2 regions of the Mesorhizobium sp. LCM 4577 genome follow, and region 2 is predicted to be linked to the other one. Evidence: predicted binding sites of a transcription regulator. Region 2 holds the regulator's gene; the other holds the start of a gene.
The links. The regulator LexA, encoded in region 2, represses DNA repair genes until DNA is damaged. The targets are predictions, from matches to a motif close to TGTTCNNNNTGTGTTCNG.

Region 1: a site for LexA is predicted at 1,743-1,760, ahead of LCM4577_RS12170 (helicase-related protein). Genes of this name have one in related genera too.

The regions. Positions count from the first base shown of each region.
Region 1 covers NZ_MDDU01000007.1:122,714-132,885, reverse strand. The annotation lists gene LCM4577_RS12180 (acetyl-CoA C-acetyltransferase) at 1-380, shown strand, start outside; gene phbB (acetoacetyl-CoA reductase) at 502-1,227, shown strand; gene LCM4577_RS12170 (helicase-related protein) at 1,982-5,407, shown strand; gene LCM4577_RS12165 (RNA-binding S4 domain-containing protein) at 5,478-5,864, shown strand; gene fdxA (ferredoxin FdxA) at 6,016-6,354, shown strand; gene LCM4577_RS12155 (CarD family transcriptional regulator) at 6,727-7,308, shown strand; gene LCM4577_RS12150 (amino acid ABC transporter ATP-binding protein) at 7,388-8,158, opposite strand; gene LCM4577_RS12145 (ABC transporter permease subunit) at 8,155-8,835, opposite strand; gene LCM4577_RS12140 (amino acid ABC transporter substrate-binding protein) at 8,998-9,771, opposite strand; gene LCM4577_RS12135 (hypothetical protein) at 9,768-10,046, opposite strand; gene LCM4577_RS12130 (RNA polymerase factor sigma-32) at 10,074-10,172, shown strand, end outside.
Region 2 covers NZ_MDDU01000024.1:269,474-279,645, forward strand. The annotation lists gene tpiA (triose-phosphate isomerase) at 1-715, opposite strand, end outside; gene LCM4577_RS22960 (peptidyl-prolyl cis-trans isomerase) at 859-2,754, shown strand; gene trpD (anthranilate phosphoribosyltransferase) at 2,751-3,761, shown strand; gene trpC (indole-3-glycerol phosphate synthase TrpC) at 3,766-4,578, shown strand; gene moaC (cyclic pyranopterin monophosphate synthase MoaC) at 4,580-5,056, shown strand; gene glp (gephyrin-like molybdotransferase Glp) at 5,056-6,261, shown strand; gene lexA (transcriptional repressor LexA) at 6,378-7,118, shown strand; gene LCM4577_RS22990 (ComEC/Rec2 family competence protein) at 7,112-9,571, opposite strand; gene gltX (glutamate--tRNA ligase) at 9,674-10,172, shown strand, end outside.

The DNA.
Region 1 (10,172 bases), on a different contig from region 2:
GCGGCATCACCCCGCTGGTGCGCATCGCCTCCTGGGCGACCGCCGGCGTCGATCCGGCGATCATGGGCACCGGGCCTATTCCCGCCTCGAAGCGGGCGCTGGAAAAGGCCGGCTGGTCGGTCAAGGATCTCGACCTCGTCGAGGCCAACGAGGCTTTCGCCGCGCAGGCCTGCGCCGTCAACCAGGGCATGGGCTGGGACCCCTCGATCGTCAACGTCAATGGCGGCGCCATCGCCATCGGCCATCCGATCGGCGCTTCCGGCGCCCGCATCTTCAACACGCTGGTCCACGAGATGCGCCGCAGAAGTGCCAAGAAGGGCCTTGCCACGCTGTGCATCGGCGGCGGCATGGGCGTCGCTATGTGCGTGGAAGCGCTGTGAGCGAATAACGAATAGGGAGCAGCGGATAGGGAAGAACGGCGTCAGCGCAGCGGGACATCGGATCCCTATTCGCTATTCGCTACTCCCTATTCGCCTCAAGTGACCAAAAAGGGAGGACCACATGAGCAAAGTAGCAATCGTCACCGGCGGATCGCGCGGCATTGGTGCTGCGATATCGGTCGCCTTGCAGAACGCCGGCTATTCGGTCGCGGCAAACTATGCCGGCAATGACGAGGCGGCCCAGAAATTCAAGGCCGAGACCGGCATTCCGGTCTACAAATGGTCCGTCGCCGACTACGAGGCCTGCACCGCTGGCATCAAGCAGGTCGAAGCCGATCTCGGCCCGGTCTCCGTGCTGGTCAACAATGCCGGCATCACGCGCGACGCCATGTTCCACAAGATGACGCCCGCGCAGTGGAAGGAAGTGATCGACACCAACCTTTCCGGCGTCTTCAACATGACGCATCCTTTGTGGAGCGGCATGCGCGACCGCAAGTTCGGCCGCGTCATCACCATTTCCTCGATCAACGGCCAGAAGGGCCAGGCCGGCCAGGCCAACTATTCGGCGTCGAAGGCCGGCGACATCGGCTTCTCGAAGGCTCTTGCCCAGGAAGGCGCGCGCGCGGGCATTACCGTCAACGTCATCTGCCCCGGCTATATCGCGACCGAGATGGTCAAGGCGATCGACGAGAAGGTCCTCAACGAGCGCATCATCCCGCAGATCCCCGTCGGCCGCCTCGGCGAGCCGGAAGAGATCGCGCGTTGCGTCGTCTTCCTGGCTTCCGACGAGGCCGGCTTCATCACCGGATCGACCATCACTGCCAATGGCGGCCAATACTTCTCCTGACATCATTTGTCGCCAAGGCGGCTCCGGCACCGGAGCCGCCTTTTTCGCCAGCGGCATAGCCGGCGTGACACCTTGCCTCAATCCGGCACGCAAAAGTTAACGGCCGCGACCGCACTCTGTGCATAAACCCTAAGACAAGCTGTGAATCCTCGGTGGGTAAGCTGTGGACAACACCATATCTAGGGGTGAACAAACCAGGAAACTTTGCCCTTCTCTGATTCGTCGCCGATTCGTTCTGGCTTTGGCCGAAAGATTAACGGCGGACGGCCCAAACATCGCTGAAATCGTTAAAATCAATTAAGAAAGCTCAACAATTTCATAACCTTGACGACGCACCCCGAGTCGATCGCGATCGTTCACCGGCAAAGGTTAACGACAGCCCGGCTCCAACGGAGGCTAGGCATGAATCGGGCCAATTTCCCGATTCAGCATGTGGTGCGACTCGTCGTCAAAAAATCCACATATAGCCGTGAACAAAACCTGAATCAGGGTGAGTCAGCGATTCGTCGCTGATTCGTTCCAGACTCGTTCCAGCCGTTAACAGCAGCCGGTTTTGACCGGTGCTCGCATTCCCGCCTGCTCCCGGAAGAACATTCCGCTTTCGCTCGGCGTCCTAAATCCCTATGTGTCGGCTGTCACACGCGGCGGCGCCGCGCTTCCGACCAAAAGCATGATCCCGAAAAGCGGGAACCGGTTTTCGGAGAAAGATCATGCTTGAACAATCAAAGCGGCAGAAACACTTATTTCCGAGCCGATGAATATCCAGCCGAAACACTCCCAGCCGCTGATCCTTTCGGGCCGCGACGTGACGGCCGTGCTGGGGCCTACCAACACCGGCAAGACCCATCTCGCCATCGAACGCATGGTCGCGCATGAGACCGGCATCATCGGCCTGCCGCTGAGGCTGCTCGCCCGCGAGGTCTATGCCCGCGTCTGCGAGAAGGTCGGCGCCCACAAGGTGGYGCTGATCACCGGCGAGGAGAAGATCGTGCCGGCGAGCGCGAAATATTCGGTCTGCACCGTCGAGGCGATGCCGCGCGAGACCGACGCCGCCTTCGTCGCCATCGACGAGGTGCAGCTCGCCGGCGATCTCGAGCGCGGCCATATCTTCACCGACCGCATCCTGCATCTGCGCGGCCGCCAGGAGACGCTGCTTCTGGGCGCGGCCACCATGCACGGCATCCTGCAGCGCCTGTTGAAGGGTGTGTCGGTGGTGACGCGGCCGCGACTTTCGCATCTCGCCTATGCCGGCTCGAAGAAGCTCACCCGGCTGCCGCGACGCACCGCAATCGTCGCCTTCTCGGCCGACGAGGTCTATGCCATCGCCGAGCTGATCCGCCGCCAGCAAGGGGGTGCGGCCGTCGTGCTCGGCGCGCTCTCGCCGCGCACCCGCAACGCCCAGGTAGAGATCTTCCAGTCCGGCGACGTCGACTATCTCGTCGCCACCGACGCCATCGGCATGGGGCTGAACCTCGACCTCGAGCATGTCGCCTTCGCCCAGAACCGCAAGTTCGACGGCTACCAATACCGCAACCTGACCGCCGCCGAGCTCGGCCAGATCGCCGGCCGCGCCGGCCGGCATCTGCGCGACGGCACGTTCGGCGTCACCGGCCAGGTCGATCCGTTCGACGAGGATCTGGTCGCCAAGATCGAGGCGCACGACTTCGACCCGGTGAAGGTGCTGCAATGGCGCACCGCCGATTTCGACTTTTCCAGCCTCGATGCGTTGAAGCGCTCGATCGAGGCCAATTCGCCTGTCGAGGGCCTGACCCGCGCGCTGCCGGCCGTGGACGCGCAGGCACTGGAGCATCTGTCGAAGGACGGCGACATCCGCGCTCTGGCCACCGGCAAGGAGCGCGTCGCGCTGCTGTGGGAAGCCTGCGCGCTTCCCGACTACCGCAAGATCGCGCCGGCCCAGCATGCCGACCTCATCGCCTCCATCTACATGGACCTTGCGCGCCATGGCCATGTCGATGAGAATTACATGGCCGAGCAGGTGCGGCGCGCCGACACGACGGACGGCGATATCGACACGCTGTCGCACCGGATTGCCCAGATCCGCACCTGGACTTTCGTCTCCAACCGGCCCGGCTGGCTGGCCGATCAGCTACACTGGCAGGAAAAGACGCGCGAAATCGAAGACAGATTGTCGGATGCGCTGCATGAGCGGTTGACGAAACGCTTCGTAGACCGCAGGACTTCCGTCCTCATGCGGCGCCTTAGAGAAAATACCATGCCTGAAGCCGAAATCAGCCCTACCGGAACCGTCCTCGTCGAAGGCCATCACGTCGGCGAGCTGCAAGGGTTCCGCTTCACCGCCGACCAGAGCGCCGGCGGCGAGGATGCCAAGGCGGTGCGCACCGCCGCCCAGAAGGCGCTCGCGGCCGAGTTCGACGCGCGCGCCGAACGCTTTGCCGCCTGCGCCAATGGCGACCTGGCGCTCGGCTCCGACGGCATCTTACGCTGGATCGGCGCGCCGATCGGCACGCTGGTCGCCGGCGACGAGGCGCTGAAGCCGCGCTTGGTGTTGCTTGCCGACGAGCAGCTCAACGGCCCTGCCCGCGACAAGGTCGCGGCGCGTGCCGAGCGTTTCGTCAATTTCCAGATCGAGTCGCTGCTGAAGGCGCTGGTTGACTTGAAGAATGCCGACCAGATCACCGGCATCGCGCGCGGCATCGCCTTCCAGCTGGTCGAGCATTTCGGCCTGATCAACCGCCGCGACATCGCGGAAGAGATGAAGTCGCTCGACCAGGAAGGCCGCGCCGCGTTGCGCCGCCTCGGCGTGCGCTTCGGCGCCTACCATGTCTTCGTGCCGGCGCTGATCAAGCCGGCGCCGGCGGGACTGGTGACGCTGCTGTGGGCGCTCAAGAACGACGGCAAGGACAAGCCGGGTTTCGGCGACGTGGTGCATGCGCTGGCCTCCGGCCGCACCTCGGTGGTCATCGATCCGGCCTTCGACAAGACCTTCTACAAGCTCGCCGGCTACCGCAATCTCGGCCGCCGCGCCGTGCGCGTCGATATCCTCGAACGGCTTGCCGACCTCATCCGCCCGGCGACCAACTGGAAGCCCGGCCTCGGCCAGCGTCCGGACGGCGCCTATGACGGCCACGCCTTCATGGTGACGCCGCCGATGATGTCGATCCTCGGCGCCACGGCCGACGACATGGAGGAGATCCTCAAAGGTCTCGGCTATCGCTCCGAGGCAAGGCCTGCCGCCGAGGTGAAGGCGAAGCTCGACGCGCTGGACGACGCCGCCCGCGAAGCAGCCGCGGCCAAGCTCGCCGCGGAAGAAGCGGCGCGTGCCGCGCCGGCAACGGCGACTGAAGTTGCGACGACGGACACGGTTGCTGAGACATCAGCCGACGGTTCGGAGTCGGCCGTCGTCGAACCCGTAACCGAAGCTTCGGCTGAAGCCGTCGCGGAAGTGGCGGCGGAGCCTGTCCCGGGAGAGCTGGCGGAAGCTGCGGCCGAGATCACGCAAGAGGCCCACCCCGCAGAGATCACTGTGGCGCTTGAGGCGGCCGAAACCGCCGAGGCGCCTACCTCCCCCTCGATGGGGGAGGTCGCGGCGCGAAGCGACGCGGGTGGGGGTGACGGCGCCGACGATGCAGGCGGTGCCGATGCCACCGACGCCGGCACTCCCCCCGCCCCGGCGCTGCGCGCCGACCTTCCCCACGAGGGGGAGGGTAACGCCGCCACCGGCGAAACTCCGGCCGAAGCCGAGGAACCGAAGCCTGTCCTTCTGTGGCGCCAGGCGCGTTTCGACCATCAGCGCCCGCGTCACCGTCATGACAACCGCCGCGACAATCGCCCGCGCGGCGGCCAACCCTCACGCGAGGCAGGCGCCGGCGGCATGCCCGGCGACAAGCCGGCGCATGAAGGCCGCCGCGACGGCGCCGGCAAGCCGCGCTTCGACCGCTCGAAGTTCAAGCCGAGGCCGGAGACAGGCGATCGGCGCGAAGGCAGGCCGCAAGGCGAGCGCCCGGATCGTCACGAAGGGGGCGGGGGCCGCCGCGACGGCCGGCCCGACTGGAAAGGCAACAGGCAGGACGGCAAGGGCAACGCTTCTGGCGGCAAGCCGGCCTTCCAGAGCAAGCCGCGCGAGGAACGCCCGCAGCGCTTCGACCCGGATTCGCCTTTCGCCAAGCTCGCCGCCTTGCGCGACCAGCTGAAGAAATAGGCGCGAGCATGATCCCGAAAAGTGGGAACCGGTTTTCGGGCGAGATCATGCTCCAACGAAGCTAGCCGCGATGGTTGGAGAAGGCCGCCAGCGCATCGACAAATGGCTGTTCTTCTCGCGCGCGGTGAAATCGCGCTCGCTGGCGGCGAAAATCGTCGTCGCCGGACGCGTGCGCATCAATCGCGACAAAGCAGCGCAGGCCTCGGATCTGGTCAAGCCCGGCGACGTGCTGACCATCACGCTCGAGGGCCGCATCCTGGTCTGGAAGGTGGTCAATTGCGGCACGCGGCGCGGCCCGGCCGACGAGGCGCGGCTGCTCTACGAGGACATGTCGCCGGCGCCGACGCCCAAAGGCGGAGCGGTTCCGGACGCCATTCCGGCACTGCGTGAGGCCGGCAGCGGCCGCCCGACCAAACGCGAGCGGCGGCAGACCGACCGCCTGCTCGGCGACGATTGAATAAGGTCGACCGTACCGCCGGCGGCGGCACCGTTGGATTTCCTTTTCCCGATGCCGACAGCGCCCGAATGCCCTGCCCTTGCAAGCAGCCGGCAAAGGCGTTACCTCAACTTGAAAAAGCCGAGCAAATCGGGACGTTCCGGAGCCTGCGATGACCTATGTCGTGACCGACAATTGCATCAAATGCAAATACATGGACTGCATCGAGGTCTGTCCGGTCGACTGTTTCTACGAAGGCGAGAACATGCTCGTCATTCACCCCGACGAGTGCATCGACTGCGGCGTGTGCGAGCCCGAATGCCCGGCCGACGCGATCAAGCCGGACACCGAGGGCGGTCTCGACAAATGGTTGCAGATCAACTCGGAATATGCCGAGAAATGGCCGAACATCACCGCCAAGAAAGAGCCGCCGGCGGACGCCAAGACCTTTGACGGCGAGCTCGGAAAGTTCGAGAAATATTTCTCGGCGGAGCCCGGCGAAGGCGATTGATGCTGGTGCCGGCAACACCGGCCTGACGCGACGTAACGGGACCGATACAATTACTGTCTTGACAGGCAGCGACCTCGTTTGGCGTTAGCGAACGCAGCAAAACCTTGATTCTTCCGACTTTTTGTGTTACATAAGCGAAACATGCCGGTGACACGACGTCGATTTATGGCGCTAACGCCCCAAATCACTGAAAGGTGAGCTTTTAGATCCGGACCAGAGCGATCTGGGGCAGGCGGTTGCATTCGTGCGATATGCCGGTCCCTGCTTTTCCGGTGGGTTCATCCTGTTGCGCGGCTGACGGTCGGCTATCGCCGACCCTATGGGTTCGCGCCGGCATGATGCCGGCTGCACAACTAAGGAGTTCAGGGCGTAATGGCAACGATCACCCCGCAGAAGAAGTCCAACGCGGCCCGCCACGGGTTCAAGACCGGCGAGTTCATCGTCTACCCCGCGCATGGCGTCGGCCAGATCGTGGCGATCGAAGAGCAGGAAGTTGCGGGTCACAAGCTGGAGCTGTTCGTCATCGACTTCCAGAAGGACAAGATGCGGCTCAAGGTTCCGGTCGCCAAGGCGACCTCGATCGGCATGCGCAAGCTGTCGGAAGAGGACTATGTCGACCGCGCGCTCAAGGTCGTGCAGGGCCGCGCCCGTATCAAGCGCACCATGTGGTCGCGCCGCGCCCAGGAATATGACGCCAAGATCAACTCCGGCGACCTGATCTCGATCTCGGAAGTGGTGCGCGACCTCTACCGCGCGGACAACCAGCCGGAGCAGTCCTATTCCGAGCGTCAGCTCTACGAAGCCGCGCTCGACCGCATGGCTCGCGAGATCGCCGCGGTGAACCGCATGTCGGAGACCGAGGCGGTGCGCCTCATCGAGGTCAACCTCAACAAGGGTCCGAAGCGCGGCGCCAAGGCCGACAACGAGGAAGCCGAGCAGGAAGAAGCTGCCTGAGCTTTCCGCTCAATCGAATACGAAAAACCCGGCCGAGGCCGGGTTTTTTGTTTCGGGAGCCTTCTTTCTTCTCCTGAGTTCAAACGCCAGCGTCCTTCTGTGCTTCCTCCTGCCGCAGCGAGGCAATAAAGCGCTTGGTCCGCTCGCGTTCAGGATTGTCGAAGACGACCGAGGCCGGTCCCTTCTCGACGATCGAGCCGGCATCGAGGAAGACGACCTCCTGCGCGATCTTGGAGGCGAGCCTCAGATCATGCGTGGCCATCACCATCGTCGTGCCTTCGCGGGCCAGCTGCCCGAGCACGTCGACCACTTCCTGCGCCAGTTCCGGATCGAGCGCCGAGGTCGGCTCGTCGCAAAGCAGCACGCGCGGCGACGGCGCCAGCGCCCGGGCGATCGCCACGCGCTGCTGCTGGCCGCCGGACAGCGTCGCCGGCCAGGCATCGGCCTTGTGCGCCATGCCGACCTTTTCGAGCAGCGCCATCGCCCGCTCGCGCGCTCGCGCCTCCGGCCATTTCAGCACCGTCACCAGCCCCTCCATGACATTCTCGATCGCCGTGCGATGCGGAAAGAGCTGGAAATTCTGGAACACCATGCCGGTCTGCAGGCGGATGCGCTGAACGTCTTTGGCCGGCACCTTGACGCCGGGATGGAACGCAAGCGTCTCGTCGCCGATGCGCAGGGAACCGCACGTGGGAATCTCCAGCAGGTTGATGCAACGCAGGAGCGTGCTTTTGCCGCCGCCCGAAGGGCCGACCAGCGCGGTCACGCTGCCCTCGTCGAGGCTGACAGTGACGCCCTTCAGCACCAGATTGTCGCCGAAGCGCTTTTCGATGTCGGTGAGGCCGATCATGCGTTGGCCTCCAGGAACCCGCCATAGCGGTTGAGCCGCACCTCCAGCCGCGCCTGCAGCGCCGACAGCACCGAACTCAACGCAAGATAGAGTGCCGCCGCCTCCACATAGAGGATCAGCGGCTCATAGGTGGTGGCGACGATGCGCTGCGCGGCCTGGAACATCTCGGGCACGGTGATCGCCGCCGCGAGCGAGGTGTCCTTGACCAGCGAGATGAAGGTGTTGGAAAGCGGCGGCACCGCGACGCGGCCAGCTTGCGGAAGGATGGTGCGCCGCATCGCCTGGTTCCAGGTCATGCCGATCGAATAGGAGGCCTCCCACTGGCCCTTCGGCACCGAGCCGATGACGGCGCGGATGATCTCGGAGGTATAGGCGCCGATGTTGAGCGTGAAGCCGATCAGGGCGGCGGGAAAGGCATCGAGCAGGATGCCGACCGAGGGCAGGCCGTAGAAGATCAGGAAGAGCTGCACCAGAAGCGGCGTGCCGCGAAAGATCCAGACATAGAATCGCACCAGCGCGACCAGCGGCTTCGGGCCGAACAGCCGGATCAGCGCCGTCACCAGCCCGGCGATCAGCCCGAGCGCGAAGGACAAAAGCGTCAGCGGCACGGTGAAGATCAGCGCCGCCCATAGCAGCGTCGGCAATGATTCCAGCATCAATTGCAGCCAGTGCGGCACGGGGCGCTTCTCCCTTCCAGATACGGCGGCGCGTTCCCCCGTATGGGCTGACTATCACGCAAAAACCGCCGGGCCGTCAAAGACGGCCCCGATGAATGTCGTGTAAAAAATGGCGGGCCGTTTTTGACGGCCCGCCATTTTCCGAACAAAGGAACGATTGGCTTACTTCGAAACGTCCTGACCGAAATACTTGTCGGCGATCTTCTGGTAGGTGCCGTCGGCCTTGATGTCGGCCAGCGCCTTGTTGATGGCCGCGACCAGCTCCGGATCGCCCTTGCGTACGATGACGCCGGAATAATCGGCATTCTCTTCCTGCGCGGCGATCTTCACATTGGCGTCCGGCTTGTGCTTCTTGAAATCAAGGAAGGACAGGCTGTCGTTGATGGTGGCGTCGGCGCGGCCGGTGAGCAGAAGCTGGATCGACTGGTCGAAGCCGTCGGTGCCGACGAGCTCGGCGCCGTTCTTCTCAGCGAGCTTGCCGAAATTCGAGGTCAGCGACTGCGCCGACTTCTTGCCCTTGAGATCGGCAAAGGTCTTGATGTCTGTGTTGTCGCCGCGCACGATCAGCACCGCCTTCGAAGCGATGTAGGGATCGGAGAAATCATACTTGGCCTTGCGCGCATCGGTGATGCCGACTTCGTTGATGACGGCGTCGTAACGGTTGGCGTCGAGGCCGGCGATCAGCCCGTCCCACTTGCCTTCGAGGAACTCGACCTTGACGCCGAGCTTGTCGCCGATGGCCTTGGCGATCTCGACGTCGAAGCCGACCAGCGCGTTGGACTCGTCGTGATAGGTGAAGGGCGCGTAGGTGCCTTCAGTACCGACCTTGAACACCCCGGCCTGCTTGATCTGGTCGAGATTGGCGCCGGCATGGCCGGCGGTGATCGCCAGAACCTGCAGCGTTCCGGCGAGAAGGAGCGGTTTGAGCCATTTCATTTTTCTGTGATCCCGTTTTGACCGGTGCCCGGCGCGATTGTGAGAGCCGGAAACTGACAGATAGAAGGCTGCAAAATAAGGAACCAGATTTCAAATATCGGCTCCACCAGAAATCTGATTCTCAAATCGACCGAAAATCCGCCAAGCAGCTTTTCCTGGCCGATAACAAAATGTTCCCGCCGGCAACATCTGCCCCCTCGGGCGGCGGAACCATCCATGCGCCTGACACGTTGCATGGCTGTTGTAGGGCGCGGCGGCGTCTTTTCAACCGTCATACGCGCAATCGTGGCAAAGGAGCCGACATGATCGAGGACGCGGCAGGGCGGACACTGGTCCGGGCGGCAATGAGGGCTCCCTATCTCGAGCGCGACGAGGAGCATGTGCTTGCGCTCCGCTGGAAG
Region 2 (10,172 bases):
GGCTGGCGCCGCCGACCAGGGCGCCGTCGACATTCTCGACGCCGAGCAGCTCCACCGCATTGGAAGGCTTGACCGAGCCGCCGTAAAGAATACGCATCCTGGCCGCGGCATCACCGAGCAACCCGGTCAGCTTGCCACGGATATGCGCGTGCGCCTCGGCGACGTCGGCCGCGGTCGGGGTCAGGCCGGTGCCGATCGCCCAGACCGGTTCATAGGCGATGATGCTGTTCGCCGCGGTCGCGCTGGTCGGAACCGACCCTTCGAGCTGGCGCGACAGGACATCGAGCGTGGCGCCCGCCTCGCGCTCGGCGCGCGTCTCTCCGATGCAGATGATGGCCACCAGCCCTGCCCGCCAGGCGGCCGATGCCTTGGCATGGACCGTCGCATCGTTGTCGCCGAACAGTTCGCGACGCTCCGAATGGCCGACGATCACGTGGCTTGCGCCGGCATCCTTGAGCATCTCCGCCGATATCTCGCCGGTGAAGGCCCCGCTCTCCTTGGGATGGCAATCTTCTCCGCCGGCCCGCACCGGCGTGCGCGACAGGATCTCGGCGGCGCGCTGCAGCAAGGTCGCCGGCACGCACACCAGGGCTTCGGTCTCAGCGTCGAGTCCGCTCATGAACCCGTTGCCGATCGACCGCAGCTCGTTGAGCGAGGCGCTGGTGCCGTTCATTTTCCAGTTGCCGGCGACAAGCGGGCGGATTCCAGGGGTCATGGGGCGTGTTCTCCGAGCGACATTAAGCAGCGCCCTCACTACCAAAATCAGGTCACAAAGCAATCGACAGTGGACCGGAAGGGCGCTATTGCGCTTGTTTCAGACTCGGCGCATGCGAAAATGCGCAAAAATCGGAAGTATGTATGCTTGGTATATTGAGAAGCGCGGCGGGCACCTGGGTCGCGAAGGCGTTGCTGTCCTTGCTGGTGATCAGTTTCGCCGCTTGGGGCATCACCACCCGCATGGTGGGTGGCGTTCTGGGCGGCCATCACGCGGTGATCACCGCCGGCGGCACCGAGGTCTCGATCAACGAGTACCGCCTCGCTTATGACCGCCAGCTCAGCCTTCTGTCGCAGCAATATGGCCAGCGCATCACCCAGGAGCAGGCCAAGCTGCTCGGCGTCGACAACCAGGTGCTGGCCCAGCTTGTTTCAGGCGCCGTGCTCGACGAGCAGGCGCGCAAGCTCGGGCTCGGCCTATCCAAGGACAGGCTGGCCGACCTGACGCGTGAGGATCCGGCTTTCAAGGGCCCCAGCGGCCAGTTCGATCGCCGGACCTTCGAATATCTCCTGCGCCAGCTCGGCATGCGGCCCGAGGACTATCTCAAGAACCGCGCGCAGGTGGCTGTGCGTCAGCAGATCGTCGAGGCGATCTCCGACGGCCTGAAGGTGCCGCAGACCTTCCTGAAGGCGGTCTCTCTCTATCGCGGCGAGGATCGCACGATCGACTATCTCGTGCTGCCGAAGACGCTGGTGCAGCCGATCGAGGCGCCGTCCGACAGCGCCATCAACGCCTATTTCGATGCCAACAAGAAGACCTATGCCGCGCCGGAATACCGCAAATTCTCCTATGCCCGGCTGGAGCCGCAGGACATCGCGGATCCGTCCGCGGTGACCGACAGCCAGGTCAGCGAGGACTACAACAAGAATATCGCGCGCTACACGACGCCCGAGATGCGCACCATCGAGCAGCTGGTGTTCAAGACACCGGATGCGGCCAAGGCGGCTTTGGATTCGCTGAAGGCGGGCGCCACGTTCGATAAGCTCATCACCGCCGAGGGCAAGACGCCGGCCGACACGCTGCTGGGCACGCTGTCGAAGGACAAGATCGCCGACAAGGCGGTCGCCGATGCGGCCTTCTCGCTCAATGCCAATGAGGTCAGCCAGGTCGTCCAGGGCGCTTTCGGTCCCGTGCTCTTGCGCGTCACCGAGATCAAGCCGCAAGTGGTGAAGCCGCTTTCGGAAGTGTCCGCCCAGATCCGCAAGGACCTGGCGCTCGGCGAAGCAAGCCGCATCCTGCTCGACGTCCATGACAGCTATGAGGACACCCGCGCCTCGGGCGCCTCGCTTGCCCAGGCCGCCGAGAAGCTGAAGCTCAAGGTCGTCACCATCGACGCCATCGACCGTACCGGCCAGCGGCCGGACGGCACGATCGTCAACGACCTGCCGGAATCGGCCGCGCTGATCAAGTCGGTGTTCGCGGCAGAGCCCAACACCGAGAACGAGGGCCTGACCACCGCGGACAACGGCTTTGTCTTCTACGAGGTGCAGTCGGTCACGCCGGCGCGCGACCGCACGCTGGATGAAGTCCGCAAGAAGGTCGTGGCCGACTGGACGGAGGCCGAGACGGACAAGCGGCTCGACGCGAAGGCCAAGGAGCTGGAGAAGCGCCTCAAGGCCGGCACCACGCTCGACGTCATCGCCGGCGAGCTCAAGCTCGACAAACAGACCAAGCGCGGCCTGAAGCGCGAAGCCGACGATGCCGATTTCGGCAAGGAGGGTGCGGCGGCGATGTTCGGCGTCGGCGAAGGCGGTACCGGTTTGATCCCCTCGCCCACCGGCGACGGCCAGATCCTGTTCAAGGTCGCCGAGGTCTTCGAGCCGGCAGGCGCCGACGGCAGCACGGTGCCGGACGACGCGCAGAAATCCTTCGGCGCCGGCATGTCAGACGACCTGCTCGACCAGCTGGTGGCGCAGCTGCAATCGCAATATGACGTTCGCATCGATCCGAACGCCGTTTCGCAAGCACAGACACGATGAGCGCTCTGAAAACACACATAGCCAAGGTCGCCACCGGCACCGCGCTTTCCTTCGAGGAAGCACGCGAGGCGTTCGACATCATCATGTCGGGCGATGCGACGCCCGGCCAGATCGGCGGCTTCCTGATGGCGCTGCGCGTGCGCGGCGAGACCGTGAGCGAAATATCCGGCGCGGTGGCGACGATGCGCGCCAAGATGCTGCGCGTCGAGGCGCCGCACGGCGCCATCGACATCGTCGGCACCGGCGGCGACAATTCGCACTCGGTCAACATCTCGACCGCTTCGGCCTTCGTCATCGCCGCCGCCGGCGTGCCGGTCGCCAAGCATGGCAATCGCGGCCTGTCCTCGCTGACCGGCTCCGCCGACGTGCTGACGGCGCTGGGCGTCAAGATCGACATCTCGCCCGAAATGATCGGCCGCTGCATCCACGAGGCCGGTGTCGGCTTCATGTTCGCGCCGGCGCATCATCCGGCGATGAAGCATGTCGGGCCGACTCGCGTCGAGCTCGGCACCCGCACCATCTTCAACCTGCTCGGACCGCTGTCGAATCCCGCCGGCGTCAGCCGCCAGATGGTCGGCGTTTTCCTGCCGGAATGGATCATGCCGGTGGCCGAGACTTTGAAGGCGCTGGGCGCCGAGCACGCCTGGGTCGTCCATGGCGACGGCTATGATGAGATCACCACCACGGGCGAGACCCAGGTGGCGGAGCTTGCCGGCGGCGAGATCCGCAGCTTTACCCTGACGCCGGAAGCCGCCGGGTTGAAGCGGCACACCAGGGAAGAGCTGCGCGGCGGCGATGCGGCCTACAACGCCAAGGAGTTACGCGATATGCTGGGCGGAGCGCCCGGCGCTTATCGCGATACGGTGCTGATGAATGCCGGCGCCGGGTTGGTCGTGGCCGGCAAGGTGACGACTTTGGCCGACGGCATCGCGGCGGCGGCGCAAGCGATCGACAGCGGCCGCGCGCTTGGCGTGCTGGACAAGCTTGTCGAGATTTCGAACGGATAAGGCCTTGTCGGATATCCTGCGCAAGATCGAAGCCTACAAGCGCGACGAGATCGCCGCGGCGAAAGCGAAGGTACCGTTCGCCGAGATCAAGGCGCGGGCAAAGGATGCCGGTGCGACGCGCGGCTTCCTCGCGGCGCTCGACGCCAAGCGCCGGGCCGGCAACTTCGCGCTGATCGCCGAGATCAAGAAGGCCAGCCCTTCCAAAGGCCTGATCCGCGCCGATTTCGATCCGCCGGCGCTCGCCGGGGCTTATCAGAAAGGTGGCGCAGCCTGTCTTTCGGTGCTGACCGATGCTCCGTCCTTTCAGGGCGCGCCGGAATTCCTGACGGCGGCGCGGGCAGCGGTACGCTTGCCGGCCCTGCGCAAGGATTTCCTGTTCGATCCCTACCAGGTCTACGAAGCGCGCGCCTGGGGCGCCGACGCGATCCTGATCATCATGGCGAGCGTCGACGACACGCTGGCCAGGGACCTCGAAGCGACCGCCTTCGAGCTCGGCATGGACGCTCTGATCGAGGTGCATGACGAGGCTGAAATGGAGCGTGCGCTAAAATTGTCGTCGCGGCTGATCGGCATCAACAACCGCAATCTGCGGACCTTCGAGACCAGCCTTGAGACTTCCGAACGGTTGGCGCCGATGGTGCCGGCGAACCGGCTGCTGGTCGGCGAAAGCGGCATCTTCACGCATCAGGATTGCCGCCGGCTGGAGAAGAGCAAGATCGGCACCTTCCTGGTCGGCGAGAGCCTGATGCGACAGGCCGATGTGGCCGCGGCAACCGAGCTTCTGCTGACGGGCAAGGCAGCGGCCGAGGCCGTCTGATATGGCCCTCACCCATCTCGGCGCCAAGGGCGAAGCCAACATGGTCGATGTCGGCGACAAGGCCGAGACGACGCGCACGGCGATCGCCGAAGGCGTTGTCTCCATGCAACCTGAAACGCTGGAGATGATTCTTGCTGGCGACGCCAAGAAAGGCGACGTGCTGGGCACAGCGCGTATCGCCGGCATCATGGCCGCGAAGAAGACGCATGAGCTGATCCCGCTTTGCCATCCGCTGCTTCTCACCAAAGTGGCCGTCGAGATCGAGCCGGACCGCACGCTGCCCGGCCTCAGGGTCACCGCGCTCGCCCGTGTCACCGGCAAGACCGGCGTGGAGATGGAGGCGCTGACCGCCGCCTCGGTCGCTTGCCTCACCATTTACGACATGGCCAAGGCGGCGGACCGCGGCATGGTGATTTCCGGTATCCGGCTGGTCGAGAAGACCGGCGGCAAGTCGGGCGATTACAAGGTGGATGCCTGATGGCTTTGGTTCCGGTCGCCGAAGCGCTCGAACGCCTGCTCGATGGCGCAGCACCTTTGCCGGGCGAAAGCATTCCGCTGGCGGATGCAGCCGCGCGGGTCCTGGCGGAACCGGTCGTGGCGCTGCGCACGCAGCCGCCCTTCAACGCCTCCGCCATGGACGGCTACGCCGCGCGCGCCGCCGACGTCGCTTCGGCGCCGGCGCAACTCGAAGTCATAGGCACGGCGCCTGCCGGCCGCGGCTTTTCCGGGACCGTCGGCGAAGGCCAGGCCGTGCGCATCTTCACCGGCGCGCCGCTGCCTGAAGGCGCCGACACCATCGTCATTCAGGAAAACGTCCGCGATCGCGGCAATGGCAGGATCGAGGTCACGGAACCGACCGCGAAAGCACGCAACGTACGCCGCCGCGGGCTCGACTTCGGTGAGGGCGACGTGCTGCTCGAAAAGGGCCGCGTGCTCGATGCGGCAGCCCTTTCGCTGGCCGCCTCGGCCAACCATCCCGCCCTGAATGTCGTACGCCGGCCGCTGGTCGCAATCATCGCCACCGGCGATGAACTGCTGCCCCCGGGCAGCGCGCTCGGCCCCGATCAGATCATTTCGTCGAATGCATATGGCGTCGCCGCCGCCGCCCAGTCGGTCGGCGCACGTGCGCTCGATCTCGGCATCGCCGCCGACCGCAAGGAGGCGATCGCCGCGTTGGTCAGGAAAGCGGTCGAGGCGAATGCCGATGTCATCGTCACGCTCGGCGGCGCCTCCGTCGGCGACCACGACCTGATCCATGACGTGCTGACCGGCGAAGGCATGCAGCTCGACTTCTGGAAGATCGCCATGCGCCCCGGCAAACCTCTGATGTTCGGCCGGCTTGGCAATGTCCGCTGCATCGGCCTGCCCGGCAACCCGGTGGCCAGCATCGTCTGCTCGCAGCTTTTCCTGAAGCCTCTGCTTGCCCGGCTCGGCGGCCGCGACCACAGGCAGGACGTGCGGGTGGCCCGGCTGGGCGCCGCGATGCAGGCCAACGACCTCAGGCAGGACTATGTGCGCGCCGTCGTGCGCGAGGACGCCGGCACGCTGATTGCGACTCCCTTCAGCATCCAGGACTCCTCGATGCTCAGAATGCTCGCCGACGCCAACGGCCTGATCGTGCGCGAGCCTTTCGCGCCGGCAGCCGAAACCGGCGCCGAATGCAGCGTTCTGATGTTACGCTAAACAAAACGTCAACAAATTCACTAAACTTTAAACGGTTGCGGAACACAACTGGAACAGATAGTGTTTGTTCTGGGTTTGTTTTTCTGATTCTGGTTTCAGAACCCGTGGGGGCCGCCATGCTGACGCGCAAACAACATGAACTTCTGATGTTCATCCACGAAAGGCTGAAGGAAAGCGGGATTCCGCCGTCTTTCGACGAGATGAAGGAAGCGCTCGACCTCGCCTCCAAGTCCGGCATCCACCGGCTGATCACGGCGCTGGAGGAACGCGGCTTCATTCGCCGGCTACCGAACCGGGCGCGAGCGCTGGAAGTGTTGCGGCTGCCCGACTCGATCGCCCCCGGCCTCAATGCAGCGAAGAAGTTTTCGCCGAGCGTCATCCAGGGAAGCCTGGGTCAGAACAATCTCAACCGTCAGATCAAGCCGGCTGCGCCATCGCGCGCCCCGACGCCAAGCAATGACGACGATGCCGGGTCCGCCGTATCCATTCCGGTGATGGGCCGCATCGCCGCCGGCGTGCCGATCGACGCCATCCAGCACCAGACGCATTCGATCACAGTGCCGCCGGACATGATCGCCGGCGGCGAGCATTACGCGCTGGAGGTCAAGGGCGACTCGATGATAGAAGCCGGCATCTTCGACGGCGACACCGTCATCATCCGCAACGCCAACACGGCAAGCCCGGGCGAGATCGTGGTCGCGCTGGTCGATGACGAGGAAGCGACGCTCAAGCGCTTCCGCCGCAAGGGCGCCTCGATCGCGTTGGAGGCCGCCAACCCGGCCTACGAGACCCGCATCTTCGGGCCGGACCGGGTCAAGGTGCAGGGCAAGCTTGTTGGGTTGATCCGCCGCTACTGATCCGGTTGCGAAGGTTTCGCATCCGCCCGCTCAGGCTTTTGATAAGGCGGCAGTCCTCTCGCCTCGCGAGTATATTTCCGCTGCTCGTGCCAGGGCCGATATGGCTCTTCCACAGCATAGCGGACGGCCGGCCGCGCGGTTGCCGATTGCGGATCGAAGAAGACGGCGGCGCTGCCGTCGCGCGCCAGCTGCCGCTTGGTGACGACAAGCACGCGCGGATCGTAGCAAGGATTGTAGGCGGTGGCGTCGTTGATGACGATGAGATCAGCGAAGCCGCAGGCAGGCCGGGCACTGTCGCGGTTTTCAGCGAGTGCGACGATGGCGCCGGATGGATGCCGGCCGATGCAGAGATCACCCGTACAGTAGAACGGCGAGCCGGGCGGCAGGTCGACGGGATCGGCGATGTCCAGCGCATCTTTGGCAAACGTCTCCGGCGGCACGATTGTCTCGGCTTTCAGCGCCCGTTTCCAGTTGTCGGTGGTGAACTCGTTGGAACGTTCGCGATTGACGGCAAGCTCGCCGCCGCCGATCGGCATCGCCACCAGATGCGCGTCCTCGGAAATGAGTACATCCGGCGTGCGGACATGCGGAATGGCCAGCAGCGCGGCGAGCGCAAAGGGAACGGCGGCAAGCCTCAGCCAGGTGGTGGCCATCGTCGCGATCACCAGCGCGACCGTCGCCAGCAGCACCGACTGGATCGAGATCAGCCCGACGGCGTCGACCGGTGAGCGCTCGGAGATCCACGACGAAATGGCGATCATCGCCGTCAGCCCCTTGCCCATGACAAAGAGGAACGGACCGTCGAAGCCGAAGGGCATGGCCAGTGCGCTCAGCACGGCGAACGGCATGACGATCAGCGAGACGATCGGCATGACCGCCAGGTTGGCGAGCAGGCTGAGCGGCGACACGCGCTGGAAATGCCAGATCGCAAACAGTAATGTCGCGCTGCCCGCGATGAGCGACGTCACGGCGGCGCCACCCACACCGACCGCCAGTTTTCGCGACAGGAACCCGAGCAACGAACGTTTTGCCGGCGGCGCGGTCGTTTTGCCGGCGCGATAGTCGGCAAAGCCGGCATAGGCGCCGACCAGGGCGGCGGTGGCGGCGAAGGACATCTGGAAGCTCGGGCCGACCACTTCGTGCGGCGAGACGAGGATCACCGCGATTGCCGAGATCGCCAGGTTGCGCATGGTGAGCGCCGCGCGGTCGAAGAGCACGGCGGCGAGCATCACGGCGAGCATAATGAAGCTTCGCTCGGCCGCCACCACGATGCCGGAGATCACGAGGTATGCCGCGATCGAGATGAGCGCGATCCCGGCGGCATATTTCTTCACCGGCCGGCGCGACGAGAAATCGGGAAACAGCGCGAAGGCGCCGCGCAAAAGCACCATGATCGTGCCGGCGACCAGCGCCATGTGCAGGCCGGAGATCGAGATGATGTGGTAGATGCCGGTGCGCCGCATCGACTCGTTGATTGCTTCCGGAATGCCGGCGCGCACGCCGACGATCAGCGCCGCCGCGATCTCGCCCTCGGATCCGCCGATGCTGCTCCTGATGTGATCGGCGATCCCTTCGCGCGCGTTTTCGACTGCCGATGCGACGCGCGCGCCAAAGGGCGCCTCCACTGGCGCAATCAGCTTCGGATCGCCCAGGAAAAACCCGCTGCCGCCGATGCCGGCAAAGTAGCTGTCGAAGGAAAAATCGTAGCTGTCCGGCCGAACCGGCCCGGTCGGCGGCAGCAACTTGGCATAGCCCGTCAGCATCGACCCCGCCGTCATGCCGGGCGGGATCCTGCGCGCCGACAGCCTGACGCGGTCCGGCGCGTAGCGCAGCTTCGGATGCTCCGTCGAAATCATATCGATGGTCAACCGGACACGGCCGTTGGCCATCGCCTCGGCGGTGACGAGGCGGCCCGTCAGCCGTGTCTGGATTTCGGACCCGAGCATCGGGGTCGCCATCCGCCAGGTCTCCACCTTGGCCGCCAGAAAGCCGAGCGCGCAGAAAAACGATGCCATGAAGACAAGATGCGTTCTCTGCCAGGAGCGCGATGCCGCCGCGCAGACAGCCATCAGAGCCACCGCCGCAAGCGGCCTGTAGAGATCCGGCTCGGTGCTCAGCGAAAAGTAATAGATCACGCCGGCGGCCAGGAACACCGGCACCAGCAGGAAGCCGACGCCGCGGTCGAGCTCGGTGGCGGCAGCGACCGCAACGCTTCGGCGCAGCGCAGGAAGCGAAACGCGGCCAAGCTGTTTGCGGATCCTGCCGACGGTGGCTGTTGGCAAGGCTGGCTGCAGCGCACCGCCACCGGGCGGCGGTCGTTCGGCGGGTGGACGGAGTTCCGGAAGCGAAAGCGGCGCTTCTGCGGTGGGCTCGGCACGGGCAAACATCAGGCGCTCGCTGACGCCAGCTGTCGTTTCCCCGCCCTCCTCCGCACCCCGGCCACGCCCAGCCATCGGGTCTGCCCCTTGCGCCCCAGACCGCCTATGGTACATGAACGCCGGTCGCGTGGAAGTCTGCGCGAAACATGCATTTTTCAGTGCTTCTTCGAGAGTTCCATGTCCGACAAGGTCGTCACCCGTTTTGCCCCCTCGCCCACCGGCTACCTGCACATTGGCGGGGCGCGCACGGCGCTGTTCAACTGGCTCTATGCCAAGCACACTGGCGGCACGATGCTTTTGCGTATCGAGGACACCGATCGCGAGCGCTCCACCGAAGCCGCCACGGCCGCCATTCTCGACGGACTGACCTGGCTTGGCCTTTCCTGGGATGGCGACGCCGTCTCACAGTTCGAGCGCGCGCCGCGCCATCGCGAGGTGGCCGAGGAGCTCGTGCGCATGGGCAAGGCCTATTACAGCTATGAGACACCCGCGGAGCTGGAGGCGATGCGCGAGGCAGCTAGAGCCAAAGGCCTGCCGCCGCGGTACAACGGCCAGTGGCGCGACCGCGATCCCTCCGAGGCGCCGGCCGGCGTCAAGGGCGCCATCCGCATCAAGGCACCGACCGAAGGCGAGACGGTCGTGCAGGACCGCGTGCAGGGCGAGGTGCGCTTTCCCA